3 regions of the Ferdinandcohnia sp. FSL W7-1320 genome follow, and region 2 is predicted to be linked to each of the others. Evidence: riboswitches for the same ligand, from Rfam matches in the RefSeq annotation. Region 2 holds a riboswitch; each other region holds the start of a gene.
What was found. A riboswitch is a leader RNA that binds a small molecule or an ion and turns the genes downstream of it on or off. The one in region 2 is predicted to bind thiamine pyrophosphate.
Positions count from the first base shown of each region.

Region 1: another riboswitch for thiamine pyrophosphate. It lies ahead of thiM (hydroxyethylthiazole kinase); the one in region 2 lies ahead of NST91_RS14515 (3-oxoacyl-ACP reductase).
Region 3: another riboswitch for thiamine pyrophosphate. It lies ahead of tenA (thiaminase II); the one in region 2 lies ahead of NST91_RS14515 (3-oxoacyl-ACP reductase).

Region 1 is NZ_JBBPAM010000001.1:3,555,190-3,562,756, reverse strand. Features, by position in the region: gene NST91_RS17630 (gamma-glutamyl-gamma-aminobutyrate hydrolase family protein) at 1-220, shown strand, start outside; gene NST91_RS17625 (hypothetical protein) at 266-589, opposite strand; gene NST91_RS17620 (HAAS signaling domain-containing protein) at 687-1,688, opposite strand; gene NST91_RS17615 (helix-turn-helix transcriptional regulator) at 1,675-2,022, opposite strand; gene NST91_RS17610 (YetF domain-containing protein) at 2,191-2,889, shown strand; TPP riboswitch at 2,960-3,069, shown strand; gene thiM (hydroxyethylthiazole kinase) at 3,130-3,954, shown strand; gene thiE (thiamine phosphate synthase) at 3,941-4,588, shown strand; gene thiD (bifunctional hydroxymethylpyrimidine kinase/phosphomethylpyrimidine kinase) at 4,588-5,373, shown strand; gene NST91_RS17590 (NAD(P)H-dependent flavin oxidoreductase) at 6,717-7,567, opposite strand, start outside.
Region 2 is NZ_JBBPAM010000001.1:2,909,562-2,917,128, reverse strand. Features, by position in the region: gene NST91_RS14535 (DUF421 domain-containing protein) at 1-36, shown strand, start outside; gene NST91_RS14530 (GNAT family N-acetyltransferase) at 84-617, opposite strand; gene NST91_RS14525 (Na+/H+ antiporter NhaC family protein) at 718-2,133, shown strand; gene thiW (energy coupling factor transporter S component ThiW) at 2,925-3,428, opposite strand; gene NST91_RS14515 (3-oxoacyl-ACP reductase) at 3,450-4,211, opposite strand; TPP riboswitch at 4,302-4,408, opposite strand; gene NST91_RS14510 (hypothetical protein) at 4,544-4,942, shown strand; gene NST91_RS14505 (DNA alkylation repair protein) at 4,963-5,625, opposite strand; gene NST91_RS14500 (hypothetical protein) at 5,751-5,882, opposite strand; gene NST91_RS14495 (SRPBCC family protein) at 6,331-6,768, opposite strand; gene NST91_RS14490 (MerR family transcriptional regulator) at 6,765-7,109, opposite strand; gene NST91_RS14485 (alpha/beta fold hydrolase) at 7,270-7,567, shown strand, end outside.
Region 3 is NZ_JBBPAM010000001.1:2,223,670-2,231,236, forward strand. Features, by position in the region: gene NST91_RS11210 (ATP-binding cassette domain-containing protein) at 1-667, shown strand, start outside; gene NST91_RS11215 (hypothetical protein) at 835-1,332, shown strand; gene NST91_RS11220 (glycine zipper domain-containing protein) at 1,549-2,007, shown strand; gene NST91_RS11225 (lysozyme inhibitor LprI family protein) at 2,140-2,787, shown strand; TPP riboswitch at 2,906-3,009, shown strand; gene tenA (thiaminase II) at 3,118-3,798, shown strand; gene NST91_RS11235 (pectate lyase family protein) at 3,841-5,511, opposite strand; gene NST91_RS11240 (AraC family transcriptional regulator) at 5,943-6,794, shown strand; gene NST91_RS11245 (PAS domain S-box protein) at 6,938-7,567, shown strand, end outside.

The sequences.
Region 1 (7,567 bases), 650 kb from region 2:
GTCTTCTGAATTTAAGGTGAATACGTATCATCACCAGGCAGTTCGCCATGTACCATATCCACTTGAGGTTTCAGGGGTTGCATCAGATGGAATCATCGAGGCAATCGAAAGCAAGGGACATTCTTTTGTGTTAGGCGTGCAATGGCATCCTGAAGGCTTGGCGGTCAATGGTGATGAGATTGCGAAACGTATTTTTACAAGATTTGTAGAAAGTTGTTAAGAAAAAAGGAGTTAAGTCTTATACACAGGACTTAACTCCTTATCTTTATCCCCAGTACTCTAAATACTCATAATTGTCAGTGGGAACTCTTTTGATTACTTCATTCGCTTCATTACGATAAATTTCATATTCACGGTAGATGTCAACCTTATTACCGTTGACAATCTCAGTGTCAACATACTGCATCTCCAATTCTAGAATCAGTTCCTCTTCTGAAGTATCCTCTTCCGGATTTGCTGTTACTTCTTCGTCCGAAGACATACCAGATACAGAAATTGCATTTTTGTATTCATAGACATCATCTGATTCAATTACACCGGTCACAAATATAATGGATAGAATCCCGATGGCGGTCAACAATTTATTCAAAGTTACCAAACTCCTTTGTTCCATATCTATTACTCATCTATATGCATTCGAGAAAAAGATTAGGACAACTAATCCCACGGGAGTTGGTAAAAGTCTGTTATCGGATACGATCCTTTCGAAAACCATCATATATACTAATTGCCGCAGATACTAAGAGAATAGTAATTACACCAATAATAAACCTAGAGTTAAAGTGATCTGGGTTCATGGTGAAAAGGTCTTCGGATATATAGGTGATAAAGGCCTGGTTCATGATATTCGGATGTATGAATATCACGATGAATACAATGGCTCCGATTAGTTCGACAGCAGCATTAGAGAAGGCCAAGCCTTTCGTCCATTGTCCCTTAATTAATTTATATAAAGCAAGTGAAATTTCTGTAACAATCACAATAAGAACGATTGGCCAGAACTGTAACAAAACGTCTTGATTTAAGGCTGGAATTACAAATTCAAGTCCATCTTTCCCGCCTTCGTAGATACCTAAAAGCTGATTTGCTTTAAAATATAGAGTTGCCCAAATGGCAGTCCATAGTAAACCTCCAAAAACTTCAAACTTTGAGATCGCTTTTTTCTTTGGGATATAGGTTATACTTTTTAAATCATCTGGAGTCCATTTTTTTAGACTGGCTGTTAATGGTTGGTCATCTTTTGATTTATCCGTTCTTTCGATAATGGCAAACACAATTGTCAGCCAAAAGAATGTTTGTATTGATACTTCAATAATTCTCCATATGCCGAAACCGACAATTTCCAATACCATATTAATGATGGTTTCCTCACCTTGTTGCCCAAGAAAATACTCAGGGATGATTGCGATGAGTGAGATAACAGCCGCAATCGGTATAATCATTTTTAATAAAGTAACATACACATCAAAATAACGTGGTCCAATAAGGTACATGGGCCGATCAAGATAACCACTGGCCAATTTTGCCGGGCTCCCTAATTTTTCTAACGCGATTTTTACATCTTCTTCATTGTAATCATCGGGCAACATGTCCTCGATTGTCGACCGCAGTTCAAGAGCAATGTCATCTCTCACTTTTTCAGGAAGTCGTCGCGTGACTTCCTGAATGTAAATTTCAATCAGATTCATAATCTTCCTCTCCCTCTAATAATTTATATAGCTCTTTCGAATTTTGAATCCATTCCTTTTTTAATTGTAAAAAGATTTCGAGACCGTATTCACTCAAAACATAGTACTTTCTGGGCCTACTCTCCGTTGTGTCCCAATTGCTTGTCACTAGTTCCTGTTTTTCCAGCCGACGAAGCAGTGGATATAACGTACTTTGCTCAATGTTGATACCTGACCCCTCTAATAACTGGACTAGGGAATAGCCATATTGTGGGGTTCGTAATTGACTCAAAACCGCTAGTGTCAACGTTCCTCTTCTTAGTTCAGTTATTAATGAGTTAAATAAATCACTCATTTACCCACCTCATTTTTATTACTATATGACATACAGTATTTGATTTATACTATGTATCGTACACTATTGTTGCGAAGAAAACAATTCTTTTTTTAAAATTGGGTGAATTAATTAAATCGCTTTATTAGGGATAAAATAAATCTCAACAAACTAAAAAGGAGTTTTATGATGGCTGCTTCACAGCTCTTACTAAGGATCGCTATTGCTTTTGTTGTGTTATTTGTACTTGCAAGAATAATGGGAAGAAAAGAAATCAGTCAAATGACATTTTTTAATTTTGTTTCTGCCATTGCTATAGGCTCTATTGCCGCAAATTTTGCAATGAATTCAAATGTAAGTATAGTAAATGGGGTACTAGCGTTAATAGGCTGGACTGTTTTTACATTAGCGATTGCTTTTATTGATATAAAGTCGAAAAAAGCAAGGAAAGTAACAACAGGGGAACCGATCATTGTGATAAAAGAAGGAAAGGTTATGGAGAATTCACTTCGTTCAACACGACTAGATATGGATACCCTTAATTCAATATTAAGACAAAAAGGGTACTTTTCTATTAAAGATGTACAGTATGCCATCTTTGAAACTAGTGGCCAACTTTCGGTGATGCCATACGAACATAAAATGCCTTACACAAAAGAGGATGCCAGTGTTAAGAGTAATCCCTATATATATCCAACCTCGACCGAGGTCATCTCAGACGGTGTAATTAATAACATGAATCTTTCTAGATTAAATTTAGATACAAACTGGCTAAACCAACAATTAAAAAATGCTGGGGTGACGGATGCATCTGAGGTCTTTTATGCAGAGGTACAAAAAGATGGGACACTATACATTGACAACATAGACGACAATATGATGCATTAAGCCTCCGGAAAAATGTATAGGACTTAAAAAGAATGACAGCACAGATTCGTATGCTATAATAGAATCAAATTGAATAGTGCAGGGGAGCTCACACTTGTGGGCTGAGAGTAAGCAAAATGTAGCTTTGACCCTTTACCTGATTTGGATAATGCCAACGTAGGGAATGTGTGTAAGTATGACGATTCATGCGGTATATCTGTTTCAGGTATACCGCATTTTTTATTTGAATGGAGGATTACCATGTTTGAGCAAATCTTAAAAAACGTTAGGCAAAAAACACCGCTCGTCCATAATATTACAAACTATGTGACGGTTAATGATGTTGCAAATATCGTCCTTGCTTGTGGAGGTTCACCGATTATGGCGGACGATCCAAAAGAAGTGGTGGATATTACAAGTATTTGCAATGCGCTTGTGATTAATATCGGTACATTAAATGAGAGAACGATAGAATCTATGATTTTAGCAGGGAAGGCAGCAAACAAACTAGGACATCCTGTTGTTTTGGATCCAGTTGGAGCAGGGGCGTCCAGCCTAAGAACTAATACTGTTTATCAGCTTTTAGATGAGATACGATTTGCTGTTATCAGAGGGAACCTATCAGAAATAAAAACGGTGCATGCAGGCAGTGGAAATACCAAAGGTGTGGACGCAGCTGCAGAAGACGTCATCAATGAAGGTAATCTCGAAGAAATGATTCAGTTTGCTAAACAGGTAAGTAAACAAACAGGTGCAGTCATTGTAATCACAGGTGCTATAGATATCGTTGCGAACACGTACGAAGCATTTGCAATCAGAAATGGCCATCCGTTGATGTCGAAAATTACAGGGACAGGCTGTATGCTTACTTCTGTTGTAGCTGCTTATTGTGGAGCGAATCCTAGTGAAATTTTAAAGAGTACAGCCGCAGCAGTGAGCGCAATGGGATATTGCGGTGAATTAGCTCATCAAAAAGTAGAAGAAATGGATGCAGGAACTTCATCATTCCGTATGTACTTGATTGATGTGATGAGTAAACTAAATTTTTTGCAATTGCAAGGTGGTATGAACATTGAAAATCGATAAAAAATTTATGCAACTATATGCAGTAACAGACCGTGCCTGGACAGGCAGCCAAACCTTAGTGGAACAAGTCGAAGCAGCGTTAAAAGGTGGTATTACATTCCTTCAACTAAGAGAAAAGAATCTTGGGTATGATGATTTTTTACAAGAAGCTATTGAACTTAAAATGTTAACGGCTTTTTATGATATTCCTTTTGTTATTAACGATAATGTTGAAATTGCGCTAGCTTGTGATGCAGATGGTGTGCATGTTGGTCAAGAGGATATGCGGGTTGAAAAAGTACGTGAAATGATTGGCACGGATAAAATTCTAGGCGTGTCGGCTCAAAATGTAGAACAAGCTATTGCTGCTGAGAAAGCTGGTGCAGATTATCTTGGTATTGGTTCGGTATTCCCAACAGGTACAAAAAAAGACGCGAAACCAATGACATTCGAAACCGTGCAAGAAATTTGTAAGAGTGTTTCGATTCCCATCGTTGCAATTGGTGGGATTAATAAAACAAATATTTTAGAGTTAGTTGGAAGTGGGGTAGACGGTGTTGCGGTTGTATCGGCAATCTTTGCACAGTCCGATATCACAGCCGCTACAAAGGAGTTAAATAAGCTTTCAGCAACGATGGTAGGGAGTGGAAAATAATGAAAAAGGTATTGACGATTGCAGGATCTGATTGTAGTGGAGGAGCTGGAATTCAGGCAGATATTAAAACAATTACAGCCCATAATATGTATGCAATGAGTGCAATCACAGCTCTTACTGCTCAAAATACAACTGGCGTATACGGGGTTCTCGATTCGACTCCTGAATTTGTCGGGCAACAGCTGGATTGCATCATGACTGATATTTTTCCTGATAGTGTAAAAATCGGCATGGTGTCATCTCCTGAAATCATCCATAAAATCGTGGAAAAACTAGAAGAATATAAGCCTTCAAATATAGTAGTGGATCCAGTCATGATATCAACTAGTGGGAGTAGACTTTTGAGTGAATCGGCAATGGACGCCTTGATTAGTCAATTAATTCCGCTTGCTACTATTATTACACCCAATATTCATGAGGCTGAGGCGCTTGGTGGGATGGAGATTACCACGAAGGAAGACATGCAAGTGGCTGCCCAAAAATTGTACGAAACCTATAAAGGGGCCATTTTGATTAAAGGTGGACATCTTGAAGATACTGCGGATGACCTATTATATAATAATGGCGAGTTCACATGGTTCCCTGGAGAACGGATCAGTAACCCGAACACGCATGGCACAGGTTGTACACTCTCATCAGCCATTGCTTGTAATTTAGCAAAAGGCCATGATATTAAAACGAGTATAAAAGAAGCAAAACAATATATTACGGGAGCAATTGAAGCGGGACTAGACCTTGGAAAAGGCAGTGGACCATTGAATCATTGTTACGCCCTAAAGAACTAATTAGAGTTGCAGCGTCTGAAGCAGTTGTGTCAACTTCTGACAAGGCACCGCCGAACAAGGGGGATAGTGTCTGAAGCCGAGGAGACTTCGGACAAGGGACCACCGAACAAAGTGGGATAGTGTCTGAAGCGGAGTTAAATTCGGACAAAGAATCGCTGAACAAGCGGGATAGTGTCCGAAGTCGAGGAGACTTCGGACAAGGGACCACCGAACAAGTGGGATAGTGTCCGAATTCGAGCAAACTTCGGACTTGGGACCACCGAACAAGCGAGATTGTGTCAGAAGTCGAGCAAACTTCGGACAAGGAATCGCCGAACAAGCAAGATCGTGTCCGAAGTCGAGCAGACTTCGGACTTGGAACCGCTGAACAAGTGAGATTGTGTCAGAAGTCGAAAAAACTTTGGACATGGATTCGTAGAACAAGTGAGATAGTGTCCGAATCCGAGCAGACTTCGGACAAGAGACCACCGAACAAGTGGGATAGTGTCCGAAGTCGAGCAAACTTCGGACTTGGGACCACCGAACAAGCGAGATTGTGTCCGAAGTCGAGCAAACTTCGGACAAGGAATCGCCGAACAGGCAAGATTGTGTCTGAAGCCGAGCCAACTTCGGACTTGGGTTCGTAGAACAAGTGAGATAGTGTCCGAAGTCGTGCAAACTTCGGACATGGATTCGTAGAACAAGTGAGATAGTGTCCGAAGTCGAGCCAACTTCGGACTTGGGTTCGTAGAACAAGTGAGATTGTGTCCGAATCCGAGCAGACTTCGGACAAGGGACCGCCAAACAAGCAAGATTGTGTACAAAGTCGAGCAAACTTCGGACAAGGAATCGCCGAACAAGCGAGATAGTGTCCGAAGTCGAAAAAACTTCGGACATGGATTCGTAGAACAAGCGAGATAGTGTCCGAAGTCGAAAAAACTTCGGACTTGGATTCGTAGAACAAGTGAGATAGTGTCTGAAGTCGAGCAGACTTCGGACTTGGAACCGCTGAACAAGTGAGATTGTGTCCGAAGTCAAGTCAACTTCGGACAAGAGACCACCGAACAAGTGGGATAGTGTCCGAAGTTGAGCAAACTTCGGACAAGGAATCGCCGAACAAGCAAGATTGTGTACAAAGTCGAGCCAACTTCGGACAAGGAATCGCCGAACAAGCGAGATTGTGTCCGAAGTCGAGCAAACTTCGGACAAGGAATTGCCGAACAGGCAAGATTGTGTCTGAAGTCAAGCAAACTTCGGACAAGGAATCGCCCTACAAGTAAGCCAGAGTCTGAAGCGGATACAACTTCTGTCTTGGCACCACCGAACAAGCGAGCCAGTGTCTGAACCTGAGAACACTATTAACATTAGATGTGTTTTACTTCGGAGATGATTGATTCTATTAAGTTTGCAACGCTTTGATTCTTAGCTAATCTTGGACTTTGTCCAGACCAAAGGGACATGAAGTCTTTATTATTCTGCGAATTTGATGCCTTTCGGATATCCTGGGTAAGTGAATTTTGAACAGGGAACTCTGGGAGGTTTTTTTCGTGTTCCTTCATGTTTTCAATAAAGGGATTGATGAGTCCTCGTGCCCATTTACCAGAAAATGTACGGGTTACGACCGTTTCGTCATCAGACGCATTCAGAATGGATTTTTTATGGATAGGATGTGCCCCACTCTCAATGCATGTCAAAAATGCGGTCCCCATTTGAACAGCCTGTGCACCTAAGCAAATAGATGCCTTTAATCCTCTGCCATCCATGATTCCACCAGCGGCTATGACTGGAATCTTAACGTTATCAGCCACTTGTGGTATAAGTGACATTAAGCCAATTAAGCCCTTGTGCCCGTTATGAATAAATCCTCCACGATGCCCACCAGCTTCACTGCCTTGAACAACAACTAGATCCAATCCTGACTTTTCGATTTCTATGGCTTCTTTAACAGATGTTGCTGTTCCCATTAAAACCATCTGATGTTGTTTTAATTTGGAAATCAATTCTTTTGAAGGAAGACCAAATGTAAAGGAACAAATAGAAACCTTTTCCTCAATGATAACGTTAATTTGCTCATCAAACTTCTTTATTGTATCCGTAAATGAAGGGATCTCAACATGTTCATTTGGAGGTATGTTTAATTTTTCACGAATCGGATTAAGTAATTGATTTGCTGACTTCACTTCATTTTCTTTAGTATGAAATTTGGTTGGAACAA
Region 2 (7,567 bases):
GAAAACGAAAATGTGACAGTATTTTTATATCACTAGTTAAATTTTCAAGGAGTATACTATTTCATTCCAAATTGTGTATACTCCTAATTTTTCGGCACCTGTATTTTCCATATCATATGATCAAAATTTTTACCCCAGTAATCCTTTAAAATAACATCCGGCTTACCAAATTTGTTCTTCCAATATTTTTGTGCATTTTTGTATCCACTATCTAAACAAAACTCTTCTATTTTTCTATCCCTTAAAATTGTAAATATTGATTGCAATAACCTTGTACCGATGCCTTGTTTTTGATAGTTCGGATGTACGAAAACAGTTCCAACTTCAACTAGATCACAATAGGCATGATGCGTTTTGCAGATTAAACGACTCACAGTACCATACTCGATGGTTCCAACAATTGTGTTTTCATAGGTGGCAAGTAGAAAATATCGGTTCTTGCCTGCACTTGTAAAATCAGATTGTAAATAACTCTTTTTTGTTTCGATTTCCTCGACTATATCCTTTGTTAAATGAGCTATCCCTTCTTTACTAAATGTGTCCATAATGACATCCTTGAAAAAACGGTGAAGTTCATCCTTGTCTTCAATTTTTGGCCTTCTGATATCTACATCCATTACCTACTACCTCCCTAAGTATTCCTGTGTACTGAAATACTCCCCTCCTAAATTGGTCATACTAACCAAATGAACATTTTCGATATTGGAGGATTATGGTTTGGAACATTCATGGATCTCACTTATTCCTTTTTTAATTGTAATTGGAATGGCGATTTGGTTAAAGGATATTTTACCGGGACTAGTTCTAGGATTATTGATTGGGGCAATCCTTGTTACATCTGATGTATTAGGTGGAACCCAGCAATCAATTACATATATTGTGACGACTCTATCTGATCCAACTAATATCAAAATCGTAAGCTTTTTATATGTTTTTGGTGGTTTAGTTGGGATGATGAATATTGCTGGGGGTATCAAAGGATTTACGGAATGGATTGGTGAGAAAATTAAGACTGAACGTGGCCTGCTAGGATTAATATGGCTCACTCTCCCTTTTACCTTTATGATGCCAATGTTTCGGATCATGATGATTGGACCTATCATAAAACAACTCATAAAAAAAATGAACCTATCAAAACAAAAGGTCGGCATGACATTAGATATTTCAACCGAATCGGTTATTGTTCTATTACCGGTTGCGACTGCGTTTGTTGGATTTATGGTTTCACTTGTCGAAGGTGGCATTAAAGGTCTTGATTTAGGGATGTCTGCCTACCAAGTATTTTTATTAAGTATTTTGTTTAATTTTTATGCGATTGTGATGCTCCTTATTGGAATCATTCAAACATTTTGGCCATCTAAAAAAAGTGATAAATCCCACCAGCATGCAGATGAGGAAGAACATGATCATGAATTTCACCGAATTGGAATTAAGAAAGAACTTTCTCTTGTAAAGGCACAACCTTGGCATTTAATTGTCCCAGTGTTTTTACTTCTAGGATTGTCTCTCTATCTGCTATGGGAAAACGGTAGATCACTTGGTGCTCAATCGGTCTTTGAGGCTTTTTCAATGGCCGATGCAACCTTTGTCATGCTGCTTGCTGTATTTATCACACTAATTTTCACTTTTGTGTTTTATGTAATCCGAAAGCAGAAATTACATGAAATAATGTATCATTTTTACGATGGTGGAAACCAAATGATGCAGGCGATTACCCTTCTCATTCTTATATGGGCTCTTACCTTATCGGCTGAGGAACTAGGATTTTCTGAATTTATTAGTTCCACTTTAGGCTCATTTTTACCAGGGTTTTTAACACCTGCGACGATTTTTCTAATTGGGTCAGTTGTTGGGTACTTTATTGGTTCCTCTTGGGGAACATGGGGGTTATTTATGCCGCTTGGAATTGCTTTGGCCCTTTCGACTGGTGCCTCCATCCCACTAACCGTCGGAGCTGTTTTTGCGAGCGGAGCATTTGGAGCTTTGACTTCACCACTTGGTGACACAACGATAACCACGGCCTCAATACTAGATTTAGAACTAGTGGATTATGCACAATATAAATTAAAGGTTTCAGCAATAGGAGGAGTAATTGCCATTGTGTTATATATCATTGGTGGTTTGATATTTTAAAAAAGATTAAATTAACATGCAGATAGTTCGGTTATTGTGGTGGAGAAACATTCGTTTTGGAAATCAATTCTACCTTATTTTGGAATTTACGCATGATTTAAATTGGTAAACTAAATAAAAGCATACGCATTTCAACTCTACGTATGCTTTTATCACTTTTTCGCTTAAAAATAATACACGAATGGATATTTCTTACATTTTTAATCATAATTGAAATCAATTCTACCTTTTTTTGGAATTTACGCATGACTTTATATTGCTAAACTATCTAAAAGCATACGCATTTCAATTTTACGTATGCTTTTATCGCTTTTTCGCTTAAAAAATGATACACAAATGGATATTTATTACAGTCTTAATCTTAATTGAGATCGAATCTACCTTATTTTGGAATTTACGTATGACTTTATATTGCTAAATTATATAAAAGCATACGCATTTCAATTTTACGTATGCTTTTATCGCTTTTTCGCTTAAAAAATGATACACAAATGGATATTTATTACAGTCTTAATCTTAATTGAAATCAACTCTACCTTATTTTGGAATTTACGTATGACTTTATATTGCTAAATTATATAAAAGCATACGCATTTCAACTTTACGCATGCTTTTATCACTTTTTCGCTTAAAAACAATACACAAATGGAAATCTACTACATTTTTAATCTAAATTGAAATTTCTACCTTTTTTGTTAGTTATTTACTTGTAATTCATTCGTATGCATGTAATGGTTTTTTTCTACGTAGTCTGAACTACAACACATACAAGTTTAGTCTCCTCAAGTTTCTTAGAAGTTTCGTTCTAGATATTTATTGAACGCGGGGTTTTTTAATACGATTCCAACAATGATAAATCCAAAAATAGATCCCACAATGGAGCTGAAAATAAACGATGGTATGAAGCCAAAAATGGCTGCATCCTGTCCAAGAATAAGCGTGGCAATTGGATAACAAGCAATTGCCCCTAAGATCCCTGTTCCAATAATTTCACCTGTCATTGCCATTGACGCTTTCTTAGTTTTTGTATAAAGGATTGCTGCTAAAAAAGCTCCTATCATACTTCCTGGAAAGGCAAATAAAGAGCCAGTCCCAAGCATGTTTCGAAGTAAAGATACAGAAAAAGCTTGAAGCACGGCGTATGCTGGACCTAAGATAACCGCCGACAAGACATTAATAAAATGCTGCATAGGAAATACTTTTGTGAAACCTATTGGAATTGCAAATAAATGACTTGTAACTGTTCCGATAGCGACAAGCATTGCTGTGAGTGTCATTTTTAGTGTTTTACTCAAGATGAATCCCCCATTACCGATTTAATTCATTACCAAACCGCCGTCAACAATAAGGTTTTGACCCGTTACCCCTTTACTCCAAGGTGATGCAAAGAAAAGAACTGCGTTTGCTACATCTTCCGGTGTTGTTACTTTTTGTAGTGGCGTAGATTCCTTTATCAATTGGAAAACCTCTTCAGACGTTGCCGAACTTGCATCCGTTGTTTGAAGTAATCCCCCAGAAATCATATTTACGTTTATTCCATATGGACCAAGGTCTTTTGCCATGTTCCGAGTGAATCCTAAAAGAGCTGCTTTGCTAGTGTTGTAATCATGGTAAGCAACAACAGGATTTTGAAAGAGATTCGTGCCAATTGTTACAATACGTCCAAAGCCAAGCTCTTTCATGTCTGGAAGTGCTGCTTGTGTTGTATGTAAAGCTCCTTTTATTGCTCCTTCGAGCTGTGCGTGAAAATCCTCCCAAGAAATAGTTTCGGCGTTCTTTCTTGCGACTGGGTCAAAACGAAAATTGATTAAGGCATTATTTACAACGGTTGTTATAGGTTGATCAAAATATTTTTTCGCTTCAACAAATAGATTCTGTACTTGTTCACGATTTCTCACATCAGCTTGAATGGAGATCGCATTTTCACCGATTTCTTCTTGTAGAGAACGAGCTTTTGCTTCACTATGAAAATAGTTGATTACTACCTTTGCCCCTTCATTCGATAAAGCTTTTACGATTTCCTTTCCTAATCCTCGTGCACCACCGGTAACGAGAATAACCTGATTTTGTAGTTTCATTCTAGTAGCCTCCTCAAATAGAAAATAAGAAAAACGCAAAAAACCAGTTCCACATAAATGGACCTGGTTTAAGGTATCAAGAAAAAATGGACATTTTCCACTCTACTTTCCTCCGCCGGTATAATCCGGATCAGGTCCAAAGGGTTAAAAAACGCACGCTTTTCTCTCAGCCCAATCGGGCACCCCTAGTAGTTACGAATATTCTTTCTATAAGGATAGTATGTACTTGCAAAAATGTAAAGGTATTTGATGAATTCAAGATTCTAAGATTCATTATATGGTATAATATGGATAACAGTCTGAATATTCAATTTATAGAAAGGAGTGCTGGGATGTTATTTTATTTAATGATCGCTCTATTTGCAGTAGGAATTGGAGCGATTGGTTGCGGTATTTTTATGTTTTTTGTAAAAATGGAAAAGAAAAAGGCGTTTATTATAAGTTTAATAGGATTATTCATTATTATAGTGACCATGGGTTCTGGTAATCTTCGCCCCTCCTATGAGAAAGAAACCTCCATAATCGTTCAGGAAGTTTCCGTATCGGCCAAAAAAAATGGTGATGGAAAATACAGTTGTAATGTAAGTGATCCATACAGCGTGTATCAGTTTTATAGCGAAGATAAAAAAGAGGTCGAGGATTTTTGCGCTCAATTTAGCAAAGGTGAAACATATGAAATCACATTCCAGTTTAAATCTGGTAAATATACCATTTTAGGAGTAATTAAGTAAAGGCCGGGAGATTCCTGGCCTTAAATATATTTACTACCTTCTCTAACACTTAGCTTTTGCAATGGTGTTTCATTTATAAATTGACGGACTGAATCTGGGTTTGTCTTTGAGTATTCGCGCAAAGCCCAGCCAATTGCTTTTTGGATGAAAAATTCTTTACTTGTTGCATTGGCTTTTATGTATTTGTACAGGATGTTTTCATTTGTTTCTTCCTTATATTTTAACTGGAAAAGAATTGATGAACGTGTAAGCCATAAATGCTCACCAAATGCCCAGCCTTCAATTGTTTCCTCTATCATACTAGGTGTTACTTTAGCAATATTTCCAACTATATGTGGTGAAAGAACATCGACAGTATCCCACCAAGATTTTGTAGTAATGAGCTCTTCGATAAAAGTTAAATGGCTACTATTGACTTTTTTTATAGATCTAACTAAATAATCCTGTGCAGCATATTGGTATTCCCGTTCATCCTTTTTCCACAACTGTGTAACAAGTTCAAGATTTAAATCCTTTTTTAATATTCCTGTTTCATTATAAAAATTACGTGTTAATTGTCTCCTTAAAGGTGTTTTTATTCCGAGAAACGGAAAATGGTTTTTCATATATTTTTGCATCGGTAACGCATTAGCGGGATTACTATGTTCTTCGAATAATGTAACGAGATGGTTTAAATCCTCCATTGTATTGCTCCTTTAAAAGATTTGGTATCCTCATTGTACTCGATGCTCCTATTCTTACAAAATAAAAAATACTATCTTTTCTATGTAAGTATACGTACGAAAAGATAGTATTTTAAATTCGTTACTTATTGCATTTTAATAGGTGTTACGACTGCAAATAGGTTTTCTGTTGGATTGTTGAGGTTGACTTCAATTACTTTATACCCTTCACTATCCTTGTAATCATTTGTAACTTGTGTTTTAATCTCGTTGCTCATTTTCCGTACTTCCCTTCTAACATTTTTCTCACACAATAAGTAGTATATGATGAGGTAACGAAAATGTGCTTTCTTTTAAAAAAAATTTTACTTTTATATTTTGGCTGTTTTCGCAAACTTTGTTGTTTTTATATCGTTGACTTCCGCTTCAGGTGGACGCTTTCCGCGGGCGTGGCTTGAGCCTCCTCAACGAAATGTGGAGGCGGCTTGCACAGAAACGAGAAAATTGGCCACTCCGACAAAGAGGCGTAATTTGCCTCTGAAGGAGGAGTTGAAATTTCTCGAGTTTCTAGCCGCTACAACTGGACAAGTCGCTGCCGCTCCTGCGGGGTCTCAAGTCTCACGCTTTTCCCGCTGGAGTCGCCACCTTACGCTCCAACCAACTTGGTTTGCAATTTATTAACAAAAAGCAACAATCTTTTAGAAAAGAGCCTATATTTTTAATGCTTCATTTCGTACGCGCTCCATAAAATTCCCTTACAACATCATTGTTTGCATTTTTACTGCTTAGTTTTAGCATGGCCCGTCCGACAAAATTAACTCCTATGTTTTGTCCTTCATATATGAATTTAGTGTGGGACTCGTCAATTTTTAGTAGGGTGAAAGTCGTAGTAATTTCAAATGCTTTCCCGAGTACAAAGCTTGTTTGCTTTAGCTTTTTGTTTTCGGTATTATCATATTGTGTCGTTTCAACAATATAGGTTTCTACACGTTTTCCCTCCCGATATTTTTGTTGATGCTTTGCCCCAACCTCTTCTTCTGTTTTTTCAATCAAGGTATGCTCTTCTACTTTCGGCATTATTTTCTTTATATGTTCGTCCGAAAATAGCATCCAAACCTTTTCAATATTCGCCTCAATGATCGTTTCTTCTTTCCATTCAATCATTTGTTTTCCTCCTTCCCAGATGCGAGAAATTCATCAATCTCTTCCTTTTGTTGTTGTAGTTCTGCAATTTGATGCTCAATTTTAGTTCTCTTTTGAATGAGTAATTTATCTAGGTTTGCGAAAGACTCATCCTCCATGACTGATACCATTTCTTGAATTGAAAAGCCAAGCTTTCTTAGTTTTACTAGTAGTACTGCAAGAAAAAAGCTACCATCATCATAGTAGCGGTATTTGTTTTTTGGATCAATGTAAGCTGGTTCTAGAAGTTTGACTTCCGCATAGTAACGCAAAGTTTCCTTGCTTAATCCGGTCAGTTCCGCAAATTCCTTTATTTTGTACATCCTCGCCCTCCCTTTTTATCTTAAAGTGTGTGGTGCACCCCTTAGTCAATATAAAAGTCAATTTTATTTAAAAGTTTGTCCATCTAGCAGTTCTTAATAACGTATTTTACCTATATATATTGTATTAATAGATTCCATTAAATGAAAGGTGGTTGCTACATTGATTGAAAATTCATTTTATACACAAGAATTCCACGGACCCTATGAGCTTTTTCATTTAGGAGATTTCAAACTAGAGGAAGGTGGCGTGATTCCAAATTGTCAGCTTGCCTATGCTACGTTCGGAGAGCTTAATGAAGCAAAAGATAATGCTATTGTCATTCCTACTTGGTTTTCTGGTACAAATAAAGCCTATGAACCATATATTGGCGAAGGACGAGCATTGGATTCGTCTAAATACTTTATTGTGATCATCAACCAAATTGGAAATGGTCTTTCAAGCTCACCTCATAACAGTC
Region 3 (7,567 bases), 690 kb from region 2:
CGGTATTATGAATTCGATTCGAAAAGCATTTTCAGAAGCGAACAATGTGGAGAGTGGATTATTCAGCTATAATTCAAAAGGTGCTTGTGAAACATGTGGTGGAACAGGAACGGTAGAGCTTAACTTATCCTTCATGGATAAAATGGAAATGGAATGCAGTGAATGTCACGGAGATCGTTACAAACAGGAGGTCCTTCAATACCTGTACAAAGGAAAAAATATTGTAGAGGTTATGGATATGTCTGTAGCAGAAGCTGTGGAGTTTTTTGAAGCCAAAGATATCAAGCGCCAATTGACAAGTATGGCGACTGTTGGACTTGGATATTTGTCTTTAGGCCAACCACTAAACACATTATCTGGTGGAGAGAGTCAACGACTGAAGCTCGCAAAAGAGATAAATAAAAAGGGGAATATCTATATTTTAGATGAACCGACAACCGGACTGCATCTGTCCGATGTTTCCAATATTCTAGCGATTATCGAAAAATTAGTTGAAAAGGGTAATACAGTTATTGTCATAGAACATAACCTAGACGTCATACGAAATAGTGATTGGATTATTGATTTAGGTCCAGATGGAGGTACAGGTGGTGGAGAAATTTTATATGAAGGGCCACCTGGAGGACTAAAAAATTGTGAACGATCAATAACAGCTAAGTATATTTAAAGAAAAGAAGAGGTGCCTAAACCCTGTATACTTAAGGGTTCATGTGCCTTTTTTAAATGAATAACGAAAGGACGCATCAGTAGCCAAGGTGGATAATGATCCTGTTTCTATACAATTAGATTGAATAAAAGTAAGTTGCACTCATACTCATTTAATGAGGTGATGTTATGGATTATAATAATTTTAAATCAATTAAAGATTATGGCTTCGAAGGTTATATTCCGGTTACTGAATTGATGCAAAATCACTCTATCGTTCCACATAATAAAGGGGTTTATATGGTGCTTTATACCCCTGATGATTCACCAGAGTTTTTAACAGAAGGTACGGGTGGTTATTTTAAAGGGAAAGATCCGAATGTTCCAGTAGAAAAATTAAATGAAAGTTGGATAAAGAATACGAAAGTAATCTATATCGGGAAAGCCGGTGGTGGAAAAAGCTCTGCAACTTTGAATTCAAGAATAAAACAGTTGTTAAAATTTGGTAGTGGGAAAAATGCAAGCCACTACGGTGGTAGGGTTATTTGGCAAATAGAGGATATTAATCATTTGATTGTTTGTTGGAAGGAACTAACCGTTGAGGATCCTAATGATGTAAAAAATCAACTGATTAAGGGTTTTAAAAAAATACATAGAAAGAGGCCATTCGCCAATATGGTTGATTAATCTTAATTTCGTGAGTAATGTTCATTAATATATGGAGTAGTTTAAAAAAAAGGAACCGGGAGGATTATTGTTAATCCTCTCCTTTTTTTGTATCGGTTTTAACAGGAGTGGTAAAAAGTGGATGGAAAAATGAAACTAAATCGAGTTTTATTCGTATATAAGGTATAAGAAAAAACGATCCTTTGCCAAATTAAGATTTCATTAGGCGGTGGTGTATTGAAAAATCTTGTAGACGATATAAAAACAAATTTAAGGAAGCTAAGGAGTAACATAAGTAAAGAACAAGCAAAAAAACTTGATTTAAATAAATGTGAAAGAGTGGTTGAAAAGCTGGATTCTTTATCGACGAATTGTGAGGAATGTCGAGAACATCTAGTTGATTTAAAGAAACATTTTATGGGGTTAGAAGCAAAAATAGATAGTATTGAGCAAGAATGTAAACAGCATAAACAAGTCATTCAAGGAATTGTTTCACATCTTCAGAAGAAGCATAAGTTGGTATCAGAAGGATTTTATCTATCATTATATATGTCCATTGGTATGAGTTTAGGTGTAGTGTTTGGATTAACAATAATTGACAACTTTGCGTTAGGTATATCGTTTGGTATGAGCATGGGTATTGCCATTGGTGCTGGTTTGGATGCAGATGCTAAGAAAAAAGGTAACACAATATAGTCGATCGAACACTTACAAATGTGAGTGTTTTTTGTTTGCATTAGGTGAGGATTGCTTAAAAAAGAATTTGAACTTCCTTAAATGTTACTGGAAAATTTTATGATATACTAGTTTGGTAGAGGAGGCAGTGTAATGAAAAATAAACAGCGTTTACAAATTGTAATAATTATCATAGCATTATTCTCGTTGGTTGCATGTAGTAATTCAACGGATGAGGCAAATGCTAAACCAGAAAATGAAGAATCAGAAACTAGCACCGATCTAAAAACAGAGGAAAAACCGGCTACCGATGAGGAGCCAGGTGAAATAGTTAAATCTGAGAGTCCTGAACATACTCAGATTAAAAACAAAGATGTGACATCTAAAGAACCATCAACGAATGAAAATGAAGAGTCATCGAAGTCTAGTGACAACAAAGAAATAAACCAAGGTATGAAGGATACATATCTCAAAGAATTAAATGAAATGGAAGAAGCAGATAGAAACCCCGAAGATACAACAACAATGGCAGAATTAGAAGAACAAGAGGCGGCAAGGTATAAAAAGTGGGATCAGAAATTGAACGAAATTTATGGTGTATTGAATGAACAGCTTGATTCTGAACAGATGGATCAATTACGAGAAGAACAGCGGAATTGGATTAAATATAGAGATGAAACTGCAAAAGAATCATCACTGAAATATAAAGGTGGCTCGACGGAAACCTTAGAATATGTTGCTACCAAAGCAAGTCTAACTAGGGAAAGATGCTACGCGTTGGTTGCAAAGTATATGAAATGATTGTTTTAATTGCAGGAAGCTCTGAGTAGGACAATCACTCAAGCGGGACAATGGACATGAATAGTTGCCTTTTCATAGCCACTATGATTAACTAGTATCTAGTAACTTAATAATCTAACAATTCGACTAGGGGAGCATTTTTGTGCTGAGAGATAGAAGAAATATCGACCCTTTGAACCTGATCTAGGTAACACTAGCGTAGGGAAGTGGAGTTGGCACGTTATGTTTAGACTGAACGATTTTATATTGCCTAACCCATTCCTAGCAAACTAGTGATGGGTTTTTGTTTTTTTATCTCCCCAAGGTCAAATGGAGAGAGGGGACAAGAAAGTGAGTAGTCTTTTTACAGATCGTTTATGGAATCGAGTGGAGCCTATCTGGAATTCGTATTTGGAGCATCCATTTGTGAAAGGGATTGGCGAGGGTTGGTTGGATAAGGATAAGTTTAAGCATTATATGAAGCAGGATTATGTGTACCTGATTGAATATTGCCGTCTATTTGCATTAGGGAGTGCAAAAGCTCCAGATTTAAAAACGATGTCCATATTTGCAAACCTTTTGCATGGGACATTAGAGATGGAAATGGATCTTCACCGCCAATATGCCGCAAAATTTGGAATATCAGCTGAAGAGCTTGAGGCAACAAAGCCTTCATCAACTACAACTTCTTACACAAGTTACATGTTGAATGTGGCGCAGCTCGGTGGTGTAGATAATGTTGTCGCAGCAGTCCTTGCTTGTGCTTGGAGCTATAACTTTATTGGAAAAGAGCTCGTAATATGGCATGGAGCTGTTGAACATGAATTTTATGGTGAATGGGTGAAAATGTATTCATCCGATGAGTTTACTGCCTTGGCGGAAGATTGTAAGACGCTAATCAATGAAATCGCAAGCGAAAAACCGGAACGAGATTTAGCTGTACTTGAAGAAATCGTCGTCAAAACCAGTTTGTTTGAGTATATGTTCTGGGATATGGCTGAAAACCTTGAGGAGTGGCCAATTAAACTGTAAGGACATGGGGACAGAGGGACAAAGAACCTCTGTCCCCCTATATTATCGACCTTTACTGTTGGAGTTATAGTCAGTTTTTAACCATGCAATTGGGCTCATATTTACCTTGTTTGCACCTGCATATTTTGTAAGTGTTGGAACAACGCTGTCTAAAGGAACCACGGTATACGTATAAGGGAGTTTCTCGTCATAGTTATATTCAAAGGTAAATGGATCAGTAGGTGGATTCATTTTACTCATATTTTCACTTCCAACAATATGAGAAGACCATGCCCAATTTCCGATTGTTGATTTGTCATACCATATAAATCCTGTTGTAAACAGATTTTCACCATTATTGTCCCAGCTGCTTCCTGTATACGTGCCATATTGGTTGGTAATTTTTGAGTTTACAATTAAGTTTCTATTATAAGCTGCTTGGAATAACTCAGCCCATTGGGCGTCCATATTTTTAGTATCTAATCCCTGAATCTCTGCACCAATGATTGGCTCGTTAATGTCATTGAATACAGATGTATCTGCTGCAATCGAGGCTCCATTTCTAGCATTTAGTGCCCGTGAAAGTGTATCTGTTCCGAATTCAGCAATTGCCGAGACATTCTCTAAAATCGCTTGATGAGAGGAATTGTCCAAATACAAGTTGTACGCATGACCAGAACCTTGGCGTATCATAGGAATTCTCTGTCCAACATTGGTATAGGTATTATAAGCGAGTGTTAAACGTATTCTTTGATTGCCATCCTTTATCTCATCGCCACTACTAGACACATAATTCACATAGTCTTTATCACCTGAACCTGATAAATGCACCTTACTGTGATACGCAGCATAGGCCATGATTTGTTCTTTAGTGGCACCTTCATTTCGCATGTTGTAATACACACTATCGGAATTCAGTTCATTTGAAGCATATTTCTCTTCCATAAATTGAATCGTTTGATAAATATCAGTGTCTGTTGAGGGATTTTCATCTGCAGGTAATCCGAATTCAGACCAGGAAATGGTGATGTTGGAGCCACCGTTCTCTGTATCAATTAATCCATCCGCTGCAATTGGAAATTTGCAATGGTCAATCCATACATTGTTGGCACCATTTATTTTAATATAAGTCCAGCCTACTTCCTTGTGTTTTCCTGTATCATCCCATTGCCACATGCCATCAAAGTTCAGATTACGAATGACGATATCGTTCGTAGACCGTTGTAATTTTAACTCGACAGATCTTATCGTTTTTCCTTTTTTTGAAAAAATCGTGAGTCCATCAACATTATCAATATTTAGTTGTGAAACACCAGAAGCTTCTATTTTTGGATTGGTAAATCCGTTCATAGGATCTCGATATTTCGTAATGAAACGAAACTTCTTTGTTTCCTCAGAACTCAGATTTAGATTCTTCCACCCAAAATTTAAGTCCTTAGCGATTTCAATTACTTTCACACTTCCAGCTTGTGCATCCAAGATGGCCTGTAAAAACTCTCTTTCTGTTTTGACCTGTCGATAATAGGGTGTATCAATGTATTCACTTCGGTCATTCACCCCTATTGAGGCATAACCAGAAACAGATAGAAAACTACTGTCATAATCTTTCATATACCTAATAGTGTTGGGAATCGAATCGATTGCTGCAGCGTGAGCCGTACCATTTCCGGTCAAGAAAAATGGCGCAAATAAGGAAAAAACCATAACCAATACCATTGCTTTTCTAAACTTCATAAAATACCACCTTTGCAATTTTTTTAACTAAGTCTCAATGCAAACCAAATACAAACAAGCCTTTATATTACACCTCCAATCAACGTCTAACGGTAAACATTAGATTATTCTTGTAAACCCTTTCGTGTTTGTGAATTCAAAAACTTCTATATTAGTTTAGCAAGCTTCTCATTACATATTTTGTGAGAAGAAGACGTTTCTGTTTACATTTTCGAAGGTGTTTAGGCATGTACACAGGAGAGGGGGTTCCTTTTTCCTAGTTCCTCGTTTGTTAAATAGGAGTAAAGTTGCGATTCCTTAAAAAATGAAGGATATGGGCAGATGAACATGTAATAAAAAGAACATAACTAGAGTACAAGTTTTAAGCGGGTGAAAAATGAGAACACGAATAAAGAATTTTGTTGGCTCATTTGGAGAGGAGTTGAATAGTGGTGCAAAAAATAAGTGTTTCTCTTCGTGAACAGCCTTTTTATATAAATCGTTTTAGTGGATACCATCCGTCAATGGCAACACATCATCTGCACCAAGATTACGAAATTTATTATTTATCCAAAGGGGAACGGATTTACATTATTAATGGGGAAGAGTACCTAGTAAAGAATCAGCATCTCGTTTTTATTGATAAAAATGTGATCCATAAAACGGTCAAGAAAAGCAATCAAGTGTATGAGCGAATGGTTATAAACTTTAGGGAGTGCTTCTTGAGTTTAGGCGAACAACATATCGTGAAGCAGCTCTTTGAAAATGGACCGTACATTATATCGATTCCTCAAAATAAAAGAGAATTAATTAACACTATCATAATGAGGCTATTCGAGGAGTACCAAAAGAATCTAAAGGAAAGGGATATGTACCTTAGATCTTTGCTATCCCAATTATTAATTGAAAGTAATAGACTGATAGAGGATGCGTGTCCTTTAGAAAAGATGAAAGTTTCGGGACAACAAGATAACACTGGTAAAAATGAAATCGAAAAGATTATTACATTTATTAATAACAATTTTACAAGCGATATTTCACTTGGTGTTTTATCCTATCATTTTCATGTAAATGAGCAGTATATAAGTAGACTTTTTAAAAAATACACTGGATGCAGTTTTATTGAATACTTGAACGCAATCCGTATAAATGAAGCAAAAAGATACTTAATACATACAAGCTTGAAAGTGAATCAAATTGCAGGAAAAGTGGGTTATTCCAATCATGTTCATTTTTGGCGAGTGTTTAAGAGGAATACAGGCATGTCCCCGAATCAATTTAGGATTCTAAAAGCAGAACGATAATCATCTTTAATTTCTTGATTTTGTTGAGCTACTAAAAATAAAAGCGTCAATAAGTTGCATAAAATAATTAAAACTAACGATAATATGGAATTGGTGGTATTATACGATAAGATAGAAATTTCATAGTAGAGGTAGTTTATTTAATGTTACATTTTATTAATCGGTTTGAACAAGCTTTTCATTATTCACCTATAGGCATGGCCTTGTTTTCACTAGAAGGGCAGTGTATAAAAACAAATCCAGCACTATCAAAGATTACTGGCTATTTAGAAGAGGAACTATTATCTCTTACCTTTCAACAGATTACACACCCGGATGATTTAGAAGAAGATCTTAGATTTGTGCAAGAACTAATAAAAGGTAAAAAAAGTTCTTATGAAATGGAAAAGAGATACTTTCATAAAAATGGAAATATAGTATGGGTTTTTCTTTCCGTTTCGATTTTTCAACAAGACGATAAAACGTTCTACCTAATTGCTCAAATTCTTGATATAACTGATAAAAAGAATTTACAGCTTAGTTTACTTGAGAGTGAAGAAAGGTTTCGTAACCTCTTAAATTATTCACCGGACCCTATCTTGGTATTTGATGGAGAGATTATCTTATACGCGAATGAGTCTGCAGCTAAACTAGTTGACACGTTTGCTGAAGATATGATTGGGGAGTCAATTATGAGATTTATTGATCCTAGCATGCATGAACTGATTCAAACTCGGAGCCAAGAAATTATCGATCAAAATAAGCAACTTCTTGATTTAGATTTGAAAATACGC